DNA from 3 places in the Microbulbifer sp. S227A genome. Region 1 is predicted to be linked to each of the others. Evidence: predicted binding sites of a transcription regulator. Region 1 holds the regulator's gene; each other region holds the start of a gene.

Region 1 (5,370 bases):
TTTCGACTTTCAGCGTCACGCCTGGTTCCAGGGGCTGGGCGCGGTCGGCTATACGCGCAATCCGGTGCTGACGGTCGCGCCCGGGCGCATGGGGCAGGACGGGTTGGGCGTCTTTACCCTGCGCATGGCCGCTTCCGAACGGGTGCGTGCGATCCTGCCCGGCGATGTGGGCGGGTTTGCCGCCGCTGTCACCACCGGCGATCGCAGCGGCGTCGGGCAGGGCGCGCTTGATGCATTGCGGGCCAGCAACCTGGCGCATCTGCTGGCGATTTCCGGGCTGCATATGGGGCTGTTGGCGGGCTTTGTCTTTGCGCTCCTGCGCATGGGCCTGTCACTGTTTCCGGCGCTGGCCTTGCGCGTCCCGGTGAAAAAACTCGCCGCCCTCGGTGCGCTTGGCGCCGCGGCGGTCTATCTGGCGCTGTCGGGCGGCAATGTCGCGACCGAGCGCGCCTTTATCATGGTGGCGGTGGTCCTGCTCGCGGTGCTGGTGGATCGGCGCGCCTTCAGCCTGCGCGCGGTGGCCATGGCCGCGCTTGTTGTTCTGTTCCTGCGCCCCGAGGCGTTGCTGGGACCGGGGTTCCAGATGTCCTTTGCCGCGACCACCGCCTTGATCGCCTTTTTCGGCTGGCTGCGGGATGCGGACCTGCCCCGGGCACCGGGCTGGGCCAAGCCGGTTCTGGGGGTGTTGATGTCCTCGGCGATCGCGGGGCTTGCCACCGCGCCGGTGGGGGCGGCCCATTTCAACACCCTGTCGCATTACGGGCTGATCGCCAACCTGGTTTCGGTGCCGTTGATGGGGGTGCTGGTGATCCCGGCGGCGGTGGCCGCCCTGTGTCTTGCGCCCCTCGGGCTCGAATGGCTGGGGCTGGTGCCCATGGGCTGGGGCCTGTCATGGATACTTGGCGTCGCGCATTGGGTGTCTGGCCTGTCGGGTGCGCAGGGTCATGTTCCGGGGCCCGGGCCGATGGTGCTGCCGATGATCGCGTTGGGCATGTTGTGGCTGATGCTGTGGCAGGGGCGCGCACGGGTTGTCGGCGTCGTGCCGGTCATCATTGCCTTTGCGCTCTGGTCGCAGGCGCAGCGCCCCGCCATCCTTGTGGCCGATAGCGGCGGGCTTGTCGGGGTGATGACCGCGCAGGGGCGCGCCCTGAGCAAGCCGCGCGGGGCCGGGTTCGTGGCGCGCAACTGGTTGGAAAATGACGGCGACGGCGTCGACCAGGAAATGGCCGCGCTGCGCTGGCCGGGCGAGGCGGGCAAGCTTCGCGTCATGGCGGCGGGCGGGGCAGAGATCATCCACGTGATCGGCAAGACCGGTGCGGCGCAGATGTCAGCCTGCACCAAGAACCAGGTGGTGATTGCCTCGGTGCCCCTGCAAATTGACGGGCCCTGCGAGGTCTATGATCCCAAGCGGTTGCTGCGCACCGGCAGCCTCGCAATCAGCAAGAACGGCGTTGTCACCGCGCAGCAGGCCGCCGGGCGACGGCTCTGGAACACGCGCGACAGGCCGCAAACCCGACTTGCCCGGGCTCAGTAGGTGCGGATCAAACCAACGAGCCTGCCTTGAACCTTGACCTTGTGCTCGGGCAGCACGCGGGTCTCGTAGGCGGGGTTCGCAGCTTCGAGCGCAATCGAACCGCCGCGCCGGTAATAGCGTTTCAGCGTCGCTTCGTGATCTTCGACCAGCGCAACGACGATATCCCCGTCATCCGCCGCCGACGTTTCGCGGATCACCACCACGTCACCGTCATTGATCCCGGCCTCGATCATCGAATCCCCGCGCACTTGCAGCGCATAGTGATCGCCGGTGGCGGACAGCATCTGTGACGGCACGGCGACCTGGTTTTCCACATGGCTGATCGCTTCGATGGGCACGCCGGCGGCAATCCGCCCCATCATCGGCACATCCGTGGCGCTGGATGTCGCCGGGGCGGCAGGGGCCGCATGGGACGCTGGAGATTTGCCGCCCTCGACCACGCGCGGGGTGAACCCGGTGGTCGGTTCGCCTCCCAAGCTCTCGGGCAGGCGGACAACCTCGATTGCCCGGGCGCGATGCGCGAGGCGGCGGATAAAGCCTCGCTCTTCAAGCGCGGTGATCAACCGGTGAATGCCCGACTTGCTGCGCAGATCCAGCGCGGCCTTCATTTCATCAAAACTGGGAGGAACACCGTCGCGTTGGACGCGCTTGTGAATAAACTCCAGCAAATCCAACTGCTTCTTGGTCAACATTGCCTGAACCTCTTGCCTGTGGGTTTGCATTTGTTCTAGACATGTTCTCGTTTTGTGTCAACTCTCGGGCCTCAGAGCGGCAGGTAGTTGACCATGGCCCCGGCCTTCTGCGCTGGATCATCCGGCGCGCGCACCAGCAGGGCGTTGGCCTGTGAGAGGATGGTCAGCAGCGAACTGTCCTGGTTGTCAAAAGCGTTGACCTGGCCATCGCTGACGATCGCGCGCATGTAATGTTCGCGCGGGCCGTTGCGCGTCAGCGGGGCGTCCAGCCGAGCCTGGCGCAGGGGTGGCAGGTCGGAGCCAAGGCCCAGCATCGCGCGGACCATCGGGACAAGGAAGATATGTCCGCACACCATGGCCGAGACCGGGTTGCCGGGCAATCCGACCATCGCGGCCCCGTTCAGCCGGCCCGCCATCAGCGGCTTGCCCGGGCGCATCGCCACCTTGTAGAATGACCGTTCCATCCCGAGATCGGCGGCGGCCTGCGCCACCAGGTCGTGATCGCCGACCGAGGCCCCGCCGATGGTCACAATCAGATCGGCACCGGTGGCCAGCTCAAATGCCATGCGCAGCGATGACAGGCTGTCGCGGGCAATCGGCAACAGGCGCGCGGTGGCCCCGAGCTGTTCGACCATGGCCTTGAGACCAAAGCTGTTGGAGGCGATGATCTGATCGGGGCCGGGTGTCTCGCCGGGCATCACCAGTTCGTCCCCTGTGGCGAGGATGGCGATCACCGGTTTACGGGTCACGGGCACACGGGCGATGTTCATCGAGGCAAGCAGGGCGATGTCCTGCGGTGCGAGCACACGCGGGGCGGAAACCGGCGTGCCCCGGGTGAAATCACCGCCGGCGGGGCGGATATTGCTCTTGCCGCCCGGATCGTCGGTGATGGTGATCAGATCGCCGCTGCGGCTGACATCTTCCTGGATGACCACGAAATCGGTGCCCTCGGGAACCGGCGCGCCGGTAAAGATGCGCACCGCCTGTCCGGCACCGACAGGTCCGTCAAAGCGATGCCCGGCGGCGGCTTCGCCGACCACCTTGAACATTGCGTGCAACTCGACCTCGGCGGATTTCACCGCGTATCCGTCCATCGATGAGGCGGCAAAGGGCGGTTGATCGCGCTGTGCAAACACCTCGCGTGCCAGGACCCGCCCGGCGGCGTCAATCAGGTCGATCTCTTCTGCGGGCAGCGGCTTGACCAGGTCGAACAGCGCCGCGCGGGCTTGGGAAACGGATATCATTCTGCGGTGTATCGCCCTGATTTTCCGCCATCTTTCAGAATGACGCGAATGCCGCCGATCTGCATCTCCTTGTCGACGGCCTTGGTCATGTCATAGACCGTCAGCGCTGCGGTGGACACGGCGGTCAGGGCCTCCATTTCAACGCCGGTCTGGCCGGTGGTCTTGACCGTGGCCTCGATCGCGACGCCGGGCAGGTCCGGATCCAGCGTCAGCTCGATCGCGACCTTGCTGATCGGCAGCGGATGGCACAGCGGGATCAGCTCGGGGGTCTTCTTGGCCCCCATGATCCCGGCAAGCCGGGCCACGCCCAGAACATCGCCCTTGCTGGCCCGGCCTTCGGAAATGATTTCAAAGGTTTCGCGCTTCATGCTGATGAGCCCGCGGGCCACCGCAACCCGCGCGGTCACCGCCTTGTCCGAGACATCCACCATATGCGCGTCGCCCTGCGCGTCGAAATGGGTCAGGGGCATCACATGCCCCCCGCCGTCAGCGGGTTTTCGAGCAGGGCGCGGGTTGCCTCGGTGACGTCCTGTTGCCGCATCAGGCTCTCGCCGATCAGGAAATCGCGTACACCATACCGCGCCATTTCGGCCAGTTCCTCGGGGCTGTTCAGCCCGCTTTCGCAGACGATGGCGCGATCCGCCGGGACCAGTTTGCTCAGGGTGCGGGTCACGTCGAGCGAGGTTTCAAAGGTGCGCAGATCCCGGTTGTTGATGCCGATCAGGCCGCTCTTGAGCCGCGTTGCACGGTCAAGCTCTGCCGCGTCATGCACCTCGATCAGAACATCCATGCCCCATTCGATGGCCGTGGATTCAAGTTCGGCGGCCTGCTCGTCGCTGACGCTGGCCATGATGATCAGGATGCAATCCGCGCCCAGGCTGCGGGCTTCGACGACCTGATAGGGGTCATACATGAAATCCTTGCGCAGAGCAGGCAGCGCGCAGGCTTCGCGGGCCTGGGTCAGAAACGGTTTGGCCCCCTGGAAACTGGGGCCGTCGGTCAGCACCGACAGGCAGGCCGCGCCACCGGCCTCATAGGCACGGGCCAGCGCGGCTGGGTCGAAATCGGCGCGGATCAGGCCCTTGGAGGGGCTGGCCTTCTTGATCTCGGCGATCAGCCCATAGCCGCCACGGCTGGCTTGGTGCAGCGCTTCGGCAAAGGGGCGCACCGGGCCAGCCATGCGCGCGGCGGCTTCGACCTGATCGATCGGCTGCGCCGCCTTGTCCGCGGCAATCTCTTCAAGCTTGTAGGCCTTGATCTGGTCGAGAATCGTGGCGGTCATGCGGGCTCCTGTGTGATGCGCGCGAGGGCGGTGATCTTGTTGCGGGCGGCACCGCTGTCGATGCTTTCAACGGCCATGGCCACACCATCGCGCAGGGTTTCGGCGGCCTCCGCCACGACCAACGCGGCGGCGGCATTCAGCAGCACCGCGTCGCGATAGGCCGAAGGCGCACCATCCAGCAGCGCCCCAAAGGCCTGGGCGTTGTGCTCGGGGCTGCCGCCCAGAATGTCCTCGAACGGGTGTACTGGCAATCCTGCGTCCTCGGGGTGCAGTTCGATCTCTTTCACCGTGCCGCCCTCAAGCGCGGCAACCCAGCTTAGCCCGGTGATGGTCAGTTCGTCGGTGCCGTCGCTGCCATGTACCAGCCAGGCGCGCTCGGAGCCCAGCGTGCCGAGGGTTTCCGCCATCGGGCGGATCATCTCGCGCGCGAAGGCTCCGGTCAGCTGGCGTTTGACGCCGGCGGGGTTGGTCAACGGGCCGAGAATGTTGAAGATCGTGCGTGTGCCCAACTCGGTACGGCTGGGCCCCACATGGGCCATGGCCGGGTGGTGCATCGGCGCCATCATAAAGGCGATTCCCACCTGGTTCAGGGCCTTTTCAACCACTTGCGGGCCGACC
Region 2 (5,370 bases), on a different contig from region 1:
GCTTGAACTTGGCATTATTGTTTGCGTTGTCCATGGCAGCACCGCTTTGCGCAAGTGCGACACCCGGTGACGCTAACAGACATAGAGACAGAACTGTTTTGATTGATACTGAGAGAGCGGTTTTTTTCATAACCCTGACCTTAACTTTATTATTCGAGTGGATACCTCTTCAGACCGAACCAACCTTCGTCTCTTAACCAAACTAAAGTCAATAGAACTAGTGCATACGGTTATAATAACGGCGTTAAATCCTTTATTTTGGCACCGTTTTCAAAACAGGGATCACTAGGACCTTTCTTTCTTCGCTACAAAAAAATCGACAGCACAGCAATAGGCACTTTAGTGCCAATTAAAAGTTCTCGTTATTCGGTCGCGTATCCACTGTATCCGGTTTCTGTGCACGAAAGAGTTACGACGAGATAAAAAACGGCCGCGCCATCAATGGCGCGGCCGTGCTTAGCGGTTGTCATTTTACAGTGTCAAACGACACTGAAAGGCTGCCTAGAAATTGACGTGTAGACCACGTTCGTAGATGGCTACCATAAAGTCACCAGCCTGATCGCGGAGCACAGCCAGCTCGGTATTGGTTTGGCTTCGCCAGAAGTCTTTTGCACGACTCTCACAAGGGAAGCGCGTCAGCATGAGAACTTCCGCGCCTGACTGGGCACCGTGCACTACTGTACTGGGTGATTGCTGCGTCAGTACCAGGCCATCATAATCTTCCACTTCCTCGGCGTAAGCTGCCCGATAACTGGCCAGAGCGCCTTCACTGCGTAATGTGCCACTGTGCACCAGATAAGCCGTGCGGTTACAGCTATTGCTATAGCCACTCTGGCCGCTATCCGTCACATTGATCGACACACAGCCCGACAGGACAGTGAATAAAGTGGCCACTAGCGCTACTCGAATCATCATTGGTTTCTCTCGATTTACTACGAATGGATCATATCGGATAGTTAGACGCACGTTGTCGATGCTTGGATGCGGGAAAGATGAAAACAATCCTGCGACAATCTGGCGCAGTAATTGAATCCAAAAGCGTCTTATGTTCAGCACCACAAGACGACCCCCACCATCGTGTATTCCAGTTGCCCCATGCTGAACGGGTGCGGTTCTGGAAACTGAAGAGGAACACATGCAGATTCTCGACGAGCATCTGGCGGACGTCACCCCCACTAGGTCTGGGCATTAGCGTATGGCGGTACCGTGGAGTAAAAAACAGTAACCGTAAAATTTAGCTGCTGATATTCAGCACCACCTTGCCAATGGAATTGCCACTGCGCAGGCACTCGATGGCATCGTGGGCCTGCGCAAAGTCGTATTCGTGACCAACATGGGGGGCGGGTAAATCCAGGCTCGCGCAGCCGCCTAACAGCTCATCGAACAATGCCTGTTCCTGCCATAACCAGATCAGGTTAAAGGCCAGCACGGATTTGTTGGTGCTGATCATGTCCATCACATCGTAGCGCGGACGCTTCAGGTACAACCAGGCCGCTTTCAGCCAATTAGGTTTATCGCCCGGAGTAAACTCCGCCGCACCAAATACTACCAGACGCCCGGTCGGCGCAAGCGCCGCGAAACACTGCTGCTGGAGCTTGCCGCCAATCCCGTCGAGAATGGCATGCAGTGGCTGCCCGCCCAGTTGCAGTTTTAACTGATCGGCAAAATGTTCGCCGCGCACAATCACATCGGTAAAACCCTGCGCGGCAAGAAACTCACACTTGTTTTCAGAACTGACCGTGCCGATGGGGATGGCCCCCATCTTCTCCACCATGCGCATCGCCTGCAAACCCACACCGCCCGCAGCACTTTGAATCAACACCTGCTGCCCCGGCTTTACTGCCGCCAGATTGGTCAGCGCATAGTAGGCGGTGAGGCTCTGGGCGGGAAAGGCGGCACCTTCGGCAAAACTCCAGGCATCCGGGATCTTGCGGCAGTGTTGCGCGGGAATATCGATCACGGTGGCATAGCCACCAAAACGGGTACAACCGTACACACGGTCTCCCACTTTTAAATCGGTTTGCGTATCCGCGGCCACTTCACTTACCACTCCGGCAAATTCCAGGCCGGGGATAAAGCTGCCTTCCGGCGTAGCGGAGTACAAACCGGTCAGCGCAAAAATATCCGCGAAATTAAGCCCGACGGATTTCACCGCCACGCGCACCTGGCCACTAACGAGGGGCGCAAGCGGCTCCTCTAGCAGCCGTAGATTGCTGATCGCACCGGCCTTGCGTGTACGCCATACGTGCCGGATTTGCTCCATCTGTCATTCCTTAGTTTATTTTCCCAAACCTAATTCGGACCGGTACTGTATCGCCTCTATATCGGTATATGAGAGTAACGATATTTCACGACCCAGCGCCAGTGAACCGTGCATGGATGAGCGGTCGATGTGAAGTTTGTCCCACTTCCACACATGCTGTATAACCATACAGCCCCTGGATGGCGCCCATACCCTTCAACAGCAATTGATTTCCCTAGCGAAACTCCCATGGCCGAGCCCGTCGAACTGGCACCAGACTATTACCTAAGCAATTTCCACGCCCTAGTGGAATTTGTGGTAACGCGCTATGACGCGCTGCTGTCTGACGAAGAGCGGTGTTTCCACCAGTGCTTCTGCGCACTCGATACCGATAGCCAGAAACTCTATGTACGCCTGCTGTCACGCAAGGGAGTGCCCTCCACCGCTGGTGCACTCTTTCGGCAATCCAAACTGGCGTACCAGGAAATTCACAACCTGCCGCACGCGGTGGAAACCCTGGCAACTGCTGGGCTGTTCCTGCGCGATCCGGCCCTGGACCTGACAGACATTCTGCCGCTGTTCACCAAAAACGAACTGCTAGCCTATAGCCTCGAACCGCTGCCCAAAACACTCAAGCGCCCGGCACTGGAGCAGGCACTCCTGCAGCAAGACCACGACTCTGTTCGCGCACAGCTGACCTTTGATGAACCTCTGCTCGCGGTACAGGCGGCAGCACACTTCGAGACCTTCAAGCTATTGTTCTTCGGCAACCTGAATCAGGACCTTACCGATTACGTACTGCGGGATCTTGGACTGTTCCGCTACGAAAATTATCCGCTGGAGCAGTCGCAACTGCCATTTAAAAGCCGCGCGCAGGTCGAGCGCCATCTGCACTATTACGCTTGTCTCGCACAATTGGAGCAGGCACTCAGCGCTGATGCGCAAGCCATCACCACCCTTGCCGCCGAACTGCCGGAAAACCCGCAAGGTGATACCACACTGCAACGGCGACTGGATCGCCTGCGCCTGGCACTGGCGCGCCAGCTGGAGCGGCTGCAAGCATTGGAAGCGGCCAATACGCTGTACCAACAATGTCAGCGCCCGCCGGCGCGCGAGCGCCGCGCCCGTATCGCCGCCACTCAAGGCAATACCGATGCGGCTCTGACTATCTGTGCCCAGATACTGGCGCAACCGGAGAATGAGCAGGAGCGCGAATTCGCTGCGAGCTTCGGTCATCGCACCGCCAAGAAAACCTCGCACTGCGACACCTGGCCTGCGCCAAAGCGTTATCGGGCACCCACGCACACCGTCACCCTGACGCAAACCAATGAGCGGGTGGAAGTCCGGGCTGCACACTATCTCGCAGACGCCGCCGCCGGCAATCAGTGCTTTTATGTGGAAAACACACTGATCAACGGCGTATTGGGCCTGGCCATATGGGATATCGTATTCGCGCCAATTCCCGGTGCTTTCTTCAATCCATTCCAGGTTGCGCCGAGCGATTTTCGCAGTGCAGATTTTTATCCACAGCGGCGGGCGGCATTCACCCAGCGCCTGACCGAACTGCAGGAAACCGGGCTCGACGAATGGGTATGGCACCACTTCCGCGAGAAGCGTGGTATCGCTAACCCGCTGGTGCACTGGGACGGGCTTTCGGAGCCACTGCTGGAACTGGCACTGTCACAGATCCCCACCGAGCACTGGCTGGCACTGTTTCGCCGGCTGCTGAACGACATTGCCCATCACCGCAGCGGCTTTCCGGACCTGATCTTGTTCCCCGCTGATGGCGGCTATGAACTGGTAGAAATCAAAGGGCCGGGGGATCGCCTGCAGCAAAACCAGCAGCGCTGGCTGGCTTATTTCGCCCAAAACCAGATACCGCACCGGGTATTGCATGTTGAGTGGGATACTTTGTGACTGGCACCCTGAACGCCCCTCTGGAAGACACTGAGTGTCGCCCAACAGCAGAGGATACCCTGCAGCTCTCTGTAGGGGAGCTGGTAGCGTTTGCCTGTCGCAGTGGCGATCTGGTTAGCGAACACAGGCACGGTGGGCCCACTGCCGCGGAGGGCATCCGCGCACACCAGCGTCTGCAACGCAAACGCCCGAAAGGCAGCGAGGCGGAATATCGCCTGCAAGTAGAACTGGAGCAGGACGGTCAGGCAGTGACGCTGAGCGGGCGCGTCGACATACTCCACCCCCAGGTGGACCTGCATACCCCAGTCCAACTCGACGAGATCAAAACCACCTATGTGCCACCGGAGGCACTCGCGGAATCCGCGCGCGCCCTGCACTGGGCACAGCTGAGGATCTACGGCTTTTGCTACGGCCTGCAGCACCAGTTCACGGCAGCTACGCCGGTAGCCCTGCAAATGCTCTGGCACAACCTCAAGGACAAGAAAACCTACCCCGAATCCCGCGAGTTCCGCTGGGGAGAACTAGAGGCCTTTACCCGCGAGGCGCTCACCACCTACATACAGTGGCATCGGCGCTGGCAGGCGCACCGACATACCGTGCGCGCGTCGGCTCGCGCACTGGCATTCCCATTTCCAGACTACCGCGCCGGCCAGCGCGAACTCGCGGTAGCCGCCTACCGCTGCCTGCGCGACGGTGGCGAACTGGTGGTGGAGGCGCCCACCGGTATCGGCAAGACCATCAGCACACTGTTCCCCGCCATCAAGGCGATGGGAGAAACCCCGCTCGATCAGCTGGTTTACCTGACAGCAAAAAATTCCGGCCGCCAGGTAGTGCGGGAAACGGCCACACGCTTACATGATCGTGGACTAACCCTGTCGGTGCTGGAGATTCAGGCGCGGGACAAAACCTGTGCGTGTAGCCTGGGCCTGTGTAGCCGCGACGACGCCGGGATTTGCCCACGCACGCGCAACTTCTTTGACCGCCTGCCGGAGGCGCGTATTAACCTCCTGGGCAAACCGTTGCTGACCCCGGAAGTGATTGCCGAGGAAGCCGACCGCCTGCAGCTGTGTCCCTTCGAACTGTCGCTACAGATGCGCCCCTGGGTGGATCTGGTGGTGTGCGATTTCAACTACGTGTTCGACCCGCTGGTACAAATGCACGGTTTGCTGGATAGCAGCCGGCAACGCGCGGTGTTAATCGATGAGGCCCAC
Region 3 (5,370 bases), on a different contig from region 1:
AGTGCTGCACCTGTGCGACTTCCACGCCCAACGCGACCGCCATCGCGGGAATCGCCGGCAGATAGGTGTCGATGGCAAACGGGGTCAGCGCGACCAGCGCGGCGAGACAGGGAGCGAGCCAGCGCGGCGGGCGGCCGTCGGCGTCGAAGAAATTCGGGGGCATAACAAACCGGTAAATAGGGAAACTACGGGTACAGCGGCAACGCCTGTGGGAGCCCGCGAGCCGATGCTCAAAGCATAGTTATCGGCAGATATTGCCTGCGGGCGGCGGCATAGTAGCGGGCGCGCCCGGCAGATGCCATGGGTGCTGGGGAATATGCGGTGAGTAGTTTTCTAGTAAGGCGGGATAAGCGCTGCCAAGAGCAGCGCGTTCACAGCAGATAGCCGCTTTTTGTACTCTTTTAGTGCTTTTCTTCGCGCAAATTGTACAGGCCCTGCTTCAGCTTCAGCAGGTGTTCCTGCAGCTGCGGGCCCTTGCGCTGGGCCACGCCGATGGCGAGCACGTCGATCACCACCAGGTGGGCGATACGCGAGGACAGTGGGGTGTAGAGTTCGATGTCTTCCTCCACATCCACTTCCAGCGGAATGCTGGATTGGCGGGTCATGGGTGAGCCGCTGGGGCCGAGGCCAATCACCGTGGCGCCCTGCTGCTTGGCCATTTCCATGGAACGTAGCAGCGAGGAGGTGCGGCCGCTCTGGGAAATGGCAACCACCACGTCGCCGGGCTGCATGCTCATGGCGGACATGCTCTGCATATGGTGATCGGAGTGGGCCGCGGTGGCCATCTGCAGGCGGAAGAACTTGTGCTGGGCATCGGCGGCAACGGCACCGGAGGCGCCAAAGCCAAAGAATTCCACGCGCTTGGCGGCGGCGATGGCGGAAATTGCCGCTTCCAGGGCGCGCCCGTCAATCTTGTCGCGCACGTTCAGCAGGGTATCGACGGTAGAGTCGAACACCTTGCGCTTGTATTCGGCGATGGAGTCGGTTTCGGTGACCGCGATCTGGCCAAAACTCGGGCTGGAAGCCAGCTGCTGGGCCAGGTTCAGCTTGAATTCCTGGAAGCCGGAGCAGCCCACGGCGCGGCAGAAGCGCACCACGGTCGGTTCGCTCACCTGTGCTTCAGTGGCGAGATCGACAATACGCATATGAATGATTTCGCCCGGATTGGCGAGGATATATTCCGCAACCTTGCGCTCTGATTTGCGCATGGAACTCAGCTGCTCGCTGATTTTTTGCGTGACTTCCGCTGGCTTCACGACAACACCTTCTATGGTTCAAGTTGTGCAGTTTAGCGGCATGGCTCGGTGCTGGCGAGTGTTGGTGTTGCTTGATCGTGCTCTCGTGGCGGCACTGCCGCCGGGTATGCCTGTGCGAGCACGGGCTAGGCGCCCCCCCTAAACCCATCCCTGGGGGCTCTTCCGCGAGGTCCCTCTCGCGGAAGGTCTCGCACAGGCATACCCGACACCAGCACCTTATCGTCGACCAATGTTGATCCGAAAAACCTGTTCATATAAACAGGTGAATGGCACTTCCTCTGATACAATCCGCCCCATGGACGTATCTGAACTTTTAGACCCCCTCAACGACCCCCAGCGCGAAGCCGTGGCCGCGCCTCCGGGCAATCAATTGGTTCTGGCCGGTGCCGGCTCGGGCAAGACCCGCGTGCTGGTGCACCGTATCGCCTGGCTGATGCAGGTGGAGGGGGCGTCGCCCTACTCCATTATGGCGGTGACCTTTACCAACAAGGCGGCGCGCGAGATGCGCGGGCGTATCGAGGAGCTGCTCGGGGTAAACACCTTTGGCATGTGGGTGGGTACCTTCCACGGCCTCGCCCATCGGTTGCTGCGTGCGCACTGGCAGGAAGCGAAGCTGCCGCAGAATTTCCAGATTCTCGATTCCGACGATCAGCTGCGCCTGATCAAACGGGTGCAGAACGAGCTGGGCCTCGACGAGAAGAAGTGGTCACCGCGGGAATCCCAGTGGTGGATAGGCGCGCAGAAGGATGAGGGAATTCGCCCCCAGTATATTCAGCTGACCGGCGATCCCTGGCTGCAGACCATGGTGCGTATCTACAGCGCCTATGAAGAGGCCTGCCAGCGCGCCGGCGTGGTGGACTTTGGCGAGCTGCTGCTGCGCGCCCACGAACTGCTGCTGAACAACGACGGCATCCTCGCGCATTACCGCCGCCGCTTCCCGTTTATCCTGGTGGACGAATTCCAGGATACCAATACCATTCAATACGCGTGGCTGCGCCTGCTCGCTGGCGACCAGTGTGCCATTACCGCGGTGGGTGATGACGACCAGTCCATTTACGGTTGGCGCGGTGCCAAGATTGAGAATATCCAGCACTTCGAAGCGGATTTGAAGGACGTGCAGACGGTGCGCCTGGAGCAGAACTACCGCTCCACCAGCACCATCCTGAACGCCGCCAATGCGGTTATCGCACACAACTCCGGCCGCCTCGGCAAACAGCTGTGGACCGAGGGCGACAAGGGCGAGCCGATTTCCCTGTATTCCGCCTACAACGAACAGGACGAGGCGCGCTTTATTGTCGAGCGCATTCAGGACTGGGTGCGCGACGGTAACCGCCGCGACAGCATTGCCATTTTGTACCGTTCCAACGCCCAGTCGCGGGTGCTGGAAGAAGGCCTGTTGCGTGAGCAGGTGCCCTACCGCATTTACGGTGGCCAGCGCTTCTACGAGCGCATGGAAATCAAGAATGCGCTGTCCTACATGCGCCTGATGACCAACCGCCACGATGACACCTCATTCGAGCGGGTCGTCAACACGCCCACGCGCGGCATCGGTGCGCGCACCGTGGATACGGTGCGGGCGTTCGCCCGTGAGCACGGCTGTTCCCTGTGGAGCGCCGCAGAAAAAATGCTGCAGCAAAAGGTGCTTGCCGCCCGCGCCGGCAATGCGCTGGCGAATTTCCTCAGCCTGATCGACGCGCTGGACGAAGAGAGCACCGACAAGACCCTCGACCATATCGCCGAGCTGGCCATCGAGCAGACCGGTCTGATCGAATTCCACGGCAAGGAAAAAGGTGAGAAGGGCCAGACTCGCGTGGAGAACTTGCAGGAACTGGTCAGCGCCTGCCGCGGCTTCGACGGTATTCCCACCGCCGATGCCGACGGCGAAACGGTAGACGAGGAGGAAACCCCCCTGCTCAACCAGTTCCTCGACAGTGCCGCACTGGATGCCGGCGAAGGTCAGGCGGACGAGTTTGAAGATGCGGTGCAGTTAATGACACTGCACTCCGCCAAGGGCCTGGAATTCCCGCTGGTATTTATGGCCGGTGTGGAAGAAAACCTGTTCCCGCACAAAATGTCGGCTCAGGAGCCGGGGCGCATGGAGGAAGAGCGTCGCTTGTGTTACGTGGGTATTACCCGCGCCATGCGGAAGCTGTACATCACCTACGCGGAAAGCCGTCGCCTGTTCGGCAGCGAGACTTACAACAAGCCGTCGCGGTTTGTGAGCGAGATTCCGGTGGAGTATATCCACGAGGTGCGCCTGAAAACCGAAATCTCCAAACCGCTGTTCCAGCCTAATTATGGGCGAGTGGGCCAGTTCTCCGATCCGGCCCCGGAGTTCGACGATGACCTGCCTCCGCTGGCACTGGGCGGCCGTGTGGATCACGCCAAGTTCGGCGAAGGCACCGTCGTGCAGTTCGAGGGCTCCGGCCCGCGCGCGCGCGTACAGGTCAACTTCGACGACGCCGGTAGCAAATGGCTGGTAGTATCCATGGCCAAGCTGCAGCCGCTGTAAGTTCTTCTAATAGCGTTGAGTGCTGAAAACTAGGGTGCGTGAACCCGCATCCACCACCCCGGGCCAGATGCCCGGGGCCAATACACAATAAAAACTCAAACGGACATGAAAAAAATAAACTGGTATCCCCCCGTTATCTTGGGCCTGCTTGCCCTGTTGGTGCTGACGTTTGGCAGCCTGGTGATTTCCCGCTCGGATCAAGAGCACACCGTTACCGCGCTGGAAAATGCCGGCCAGCAGAGCTTTGAGTGGAAGATGGTTACCACCTGGCCGAAGAACTTCCCCGGCCTTGGCAGCGCCCCCGAGCGCTTTGCCAAGAACGTGGATGCCATGTCCAACGGCCGCCTGAAGATCAAGGTGTTTGGTGCCGGTGAGCTGGTGCCCGCCATGGGCGTGTTCGGTGCGGTATCCAGCGGTGCGGCGGAGGCCGGCCATGGTGCGGCCTATTACTGGAAAGGCAAAATCCCCGCGGCCCAGTTTTTTACCGCGGTGCCGTTTGGCCTGAATGCCCAGGAAATGAATGGCTGGCTGCACTACGGCGGCGGCCTCGAACTGTGGGAAGAACTCTACGAGCCGTTTGACCTGATCCCCATGGCCGGCGGCTCCACCGGTGTGCAGATGGCGGGCTGGTTTAACAAGGAAATCAATTCCGTCGACGACCTGAAGGGCCTGAAGATGCGTATCCCGGGTCTCGGTGGCGAAGTCCTGAACCGCGCCGGCGGTACTGCGGTAACCATTCCCGGTGGTGAACTGTATACCGCACTGCAAACCGGCGTGATCGATGCCACCGAATGGGTTGGCCCCTACAACGACCTCGCCTTCGGCTTCCACCAGATCGCCAAATACTATTACTACCCGGGCTGGCACGAGCCGGGCTCGGTGCTGGAAATCCTGATCAACAAAACCGCATTCGAGAAACTGCCAGAAGACCTGCAGGCCATCGTGCGTGTCGCCGCGCGCGATGCCAACCAGGATATGCTGGACGAATACACCGCGCGCAATAACCGCGCCCTCAAGGAGCTGGTGGAAGAGCACGGTGTGGAGCTGCGCAAATTACCGGACGAGGTAATCGCGCACCTGAAGGAAATCAATCAAGGCATCATGCAGGAAACCGCGGCCAAAGATCCGCAGTTCAATCGGGTGTATGAGGCCTTCCAGGATTTTGAAGCGCAGGTAATTCCGTATCACCGGATTAGTGAAGAGGCGTACTACAAGACGCGCGAAATCAATCAGCATTAAAAAAGGGGCCGTTTGGCCCCTTTTTTGTCATTTTTTAACGGCTTCTGCGAAGCTTACGGCAGCGGGCGGGTGCGGCCGCGGTCGTCAATGGCCACAAACACAAACTCGCCTTCGGTCACTTTTACCTGCTCACCGGTGTCTACCCGGGTTAGCCAGACTTCGACCAGTGTTTTGATGGAGGAGCGGCCTACTTCCACCGCTTCGGCGTAACAGCTTACCGTGGAGCCAACCGGTACCGGGCGCAGGAATACCATGCTGCCGACGGCGACGGTGGTCACGCGGCCGCGGGCAATGCCCTGGGCGAGGATGGCACCGGCGACGTCCATCTGCGACATCAGCCAGCCGGCAAAAACGTCTCCCTGG

What was found. Region 1 encodes LexA, which represses DNA repair genes until DNA is damaged. Its sites were predicted from a motif close to ACTGTNTNTANANACAGT; they were not measured.
Region 2: ACP15R_RS19595 (VRR-NUC domain-containing protein) is a predicted target of LexA. The motif match lies at 2,419-2,436, and genes of this name have one in related genera.
Region 3: uvrD (DNA helicase II) is a predicted target of LexA. The motif match lies at 1,502-1,519, and genes of this name have one in related genera.

The regions. Positions count from the first base shown of each region.
Region 1 covers NZ_JBNAFZ010000004.1:469,560-474,929, reverse strand. The annotation lists gene ACP15R_RS12745 (ComEC/Rec2 family competence protein) at 1-1,534, shown strand, start outside; gene lexA (transcriptional repressor LexA) at 1,528-2,226, opposite strand; gene glp (gephyrin-like molybdotransferase Glp) at 2,298-3,470, opposite strand; gene moaC (cyclic pyranopterin monophosphate synthase MoaC) at 3,467-3,943, opposite strand; gene trpC (indole-3-glycerol phosphate synthase TrpC) at 3,940-4,752, opposite strand; gene trpD (anthranilate phosphoribosyltransferase) at 4,749-5,370, opposite strand, start outside.
Region 2 covers NZ_JBNAFZ010000009.1:58,354-63,723, forward strand. The annotation lists gene ACP15R_RS19580 (zinc metalloprotease) at 1-130, opposite strand, end outside; gene ACP15R_RS19585 (DUF1330 domain-containing protein) at 502-1,059, opposite strand; gene ACP15R_RS19590 (zinc-binding dehydrogenase) at 1,235-2,263, opposite strand; gene ACP15R_RS19595 (VRR-NUC domain-containing protein) at 2,492-4,159, shown strand; gene ACP15R_RS19600 (ATP-dependent DNA helicase) at 4,156-5,370, shown strand, end outside.
Region 3 covers NZ_JBNAFZ010000009.1:255,781-261,150, forward strand. The annotation lists gene ACP15R_RS20415 (multidrug effflux MFS transporter) at 1-163, opposite strand, end outside; gene hexR (transcriptional regulator HexR) at 402-1,256, opposite strand; gene uvrD (DNA helicase II) at 1,552-3,768, shown strand; gene ACP15R_RS20430 (TRAP transporter substrate-binding protein) at 3,874-5,007, shown strand; gene ACP15R_RS20435 (acyl-CoA thioesterase) at 5,061-5,370, opposite strand, start outside.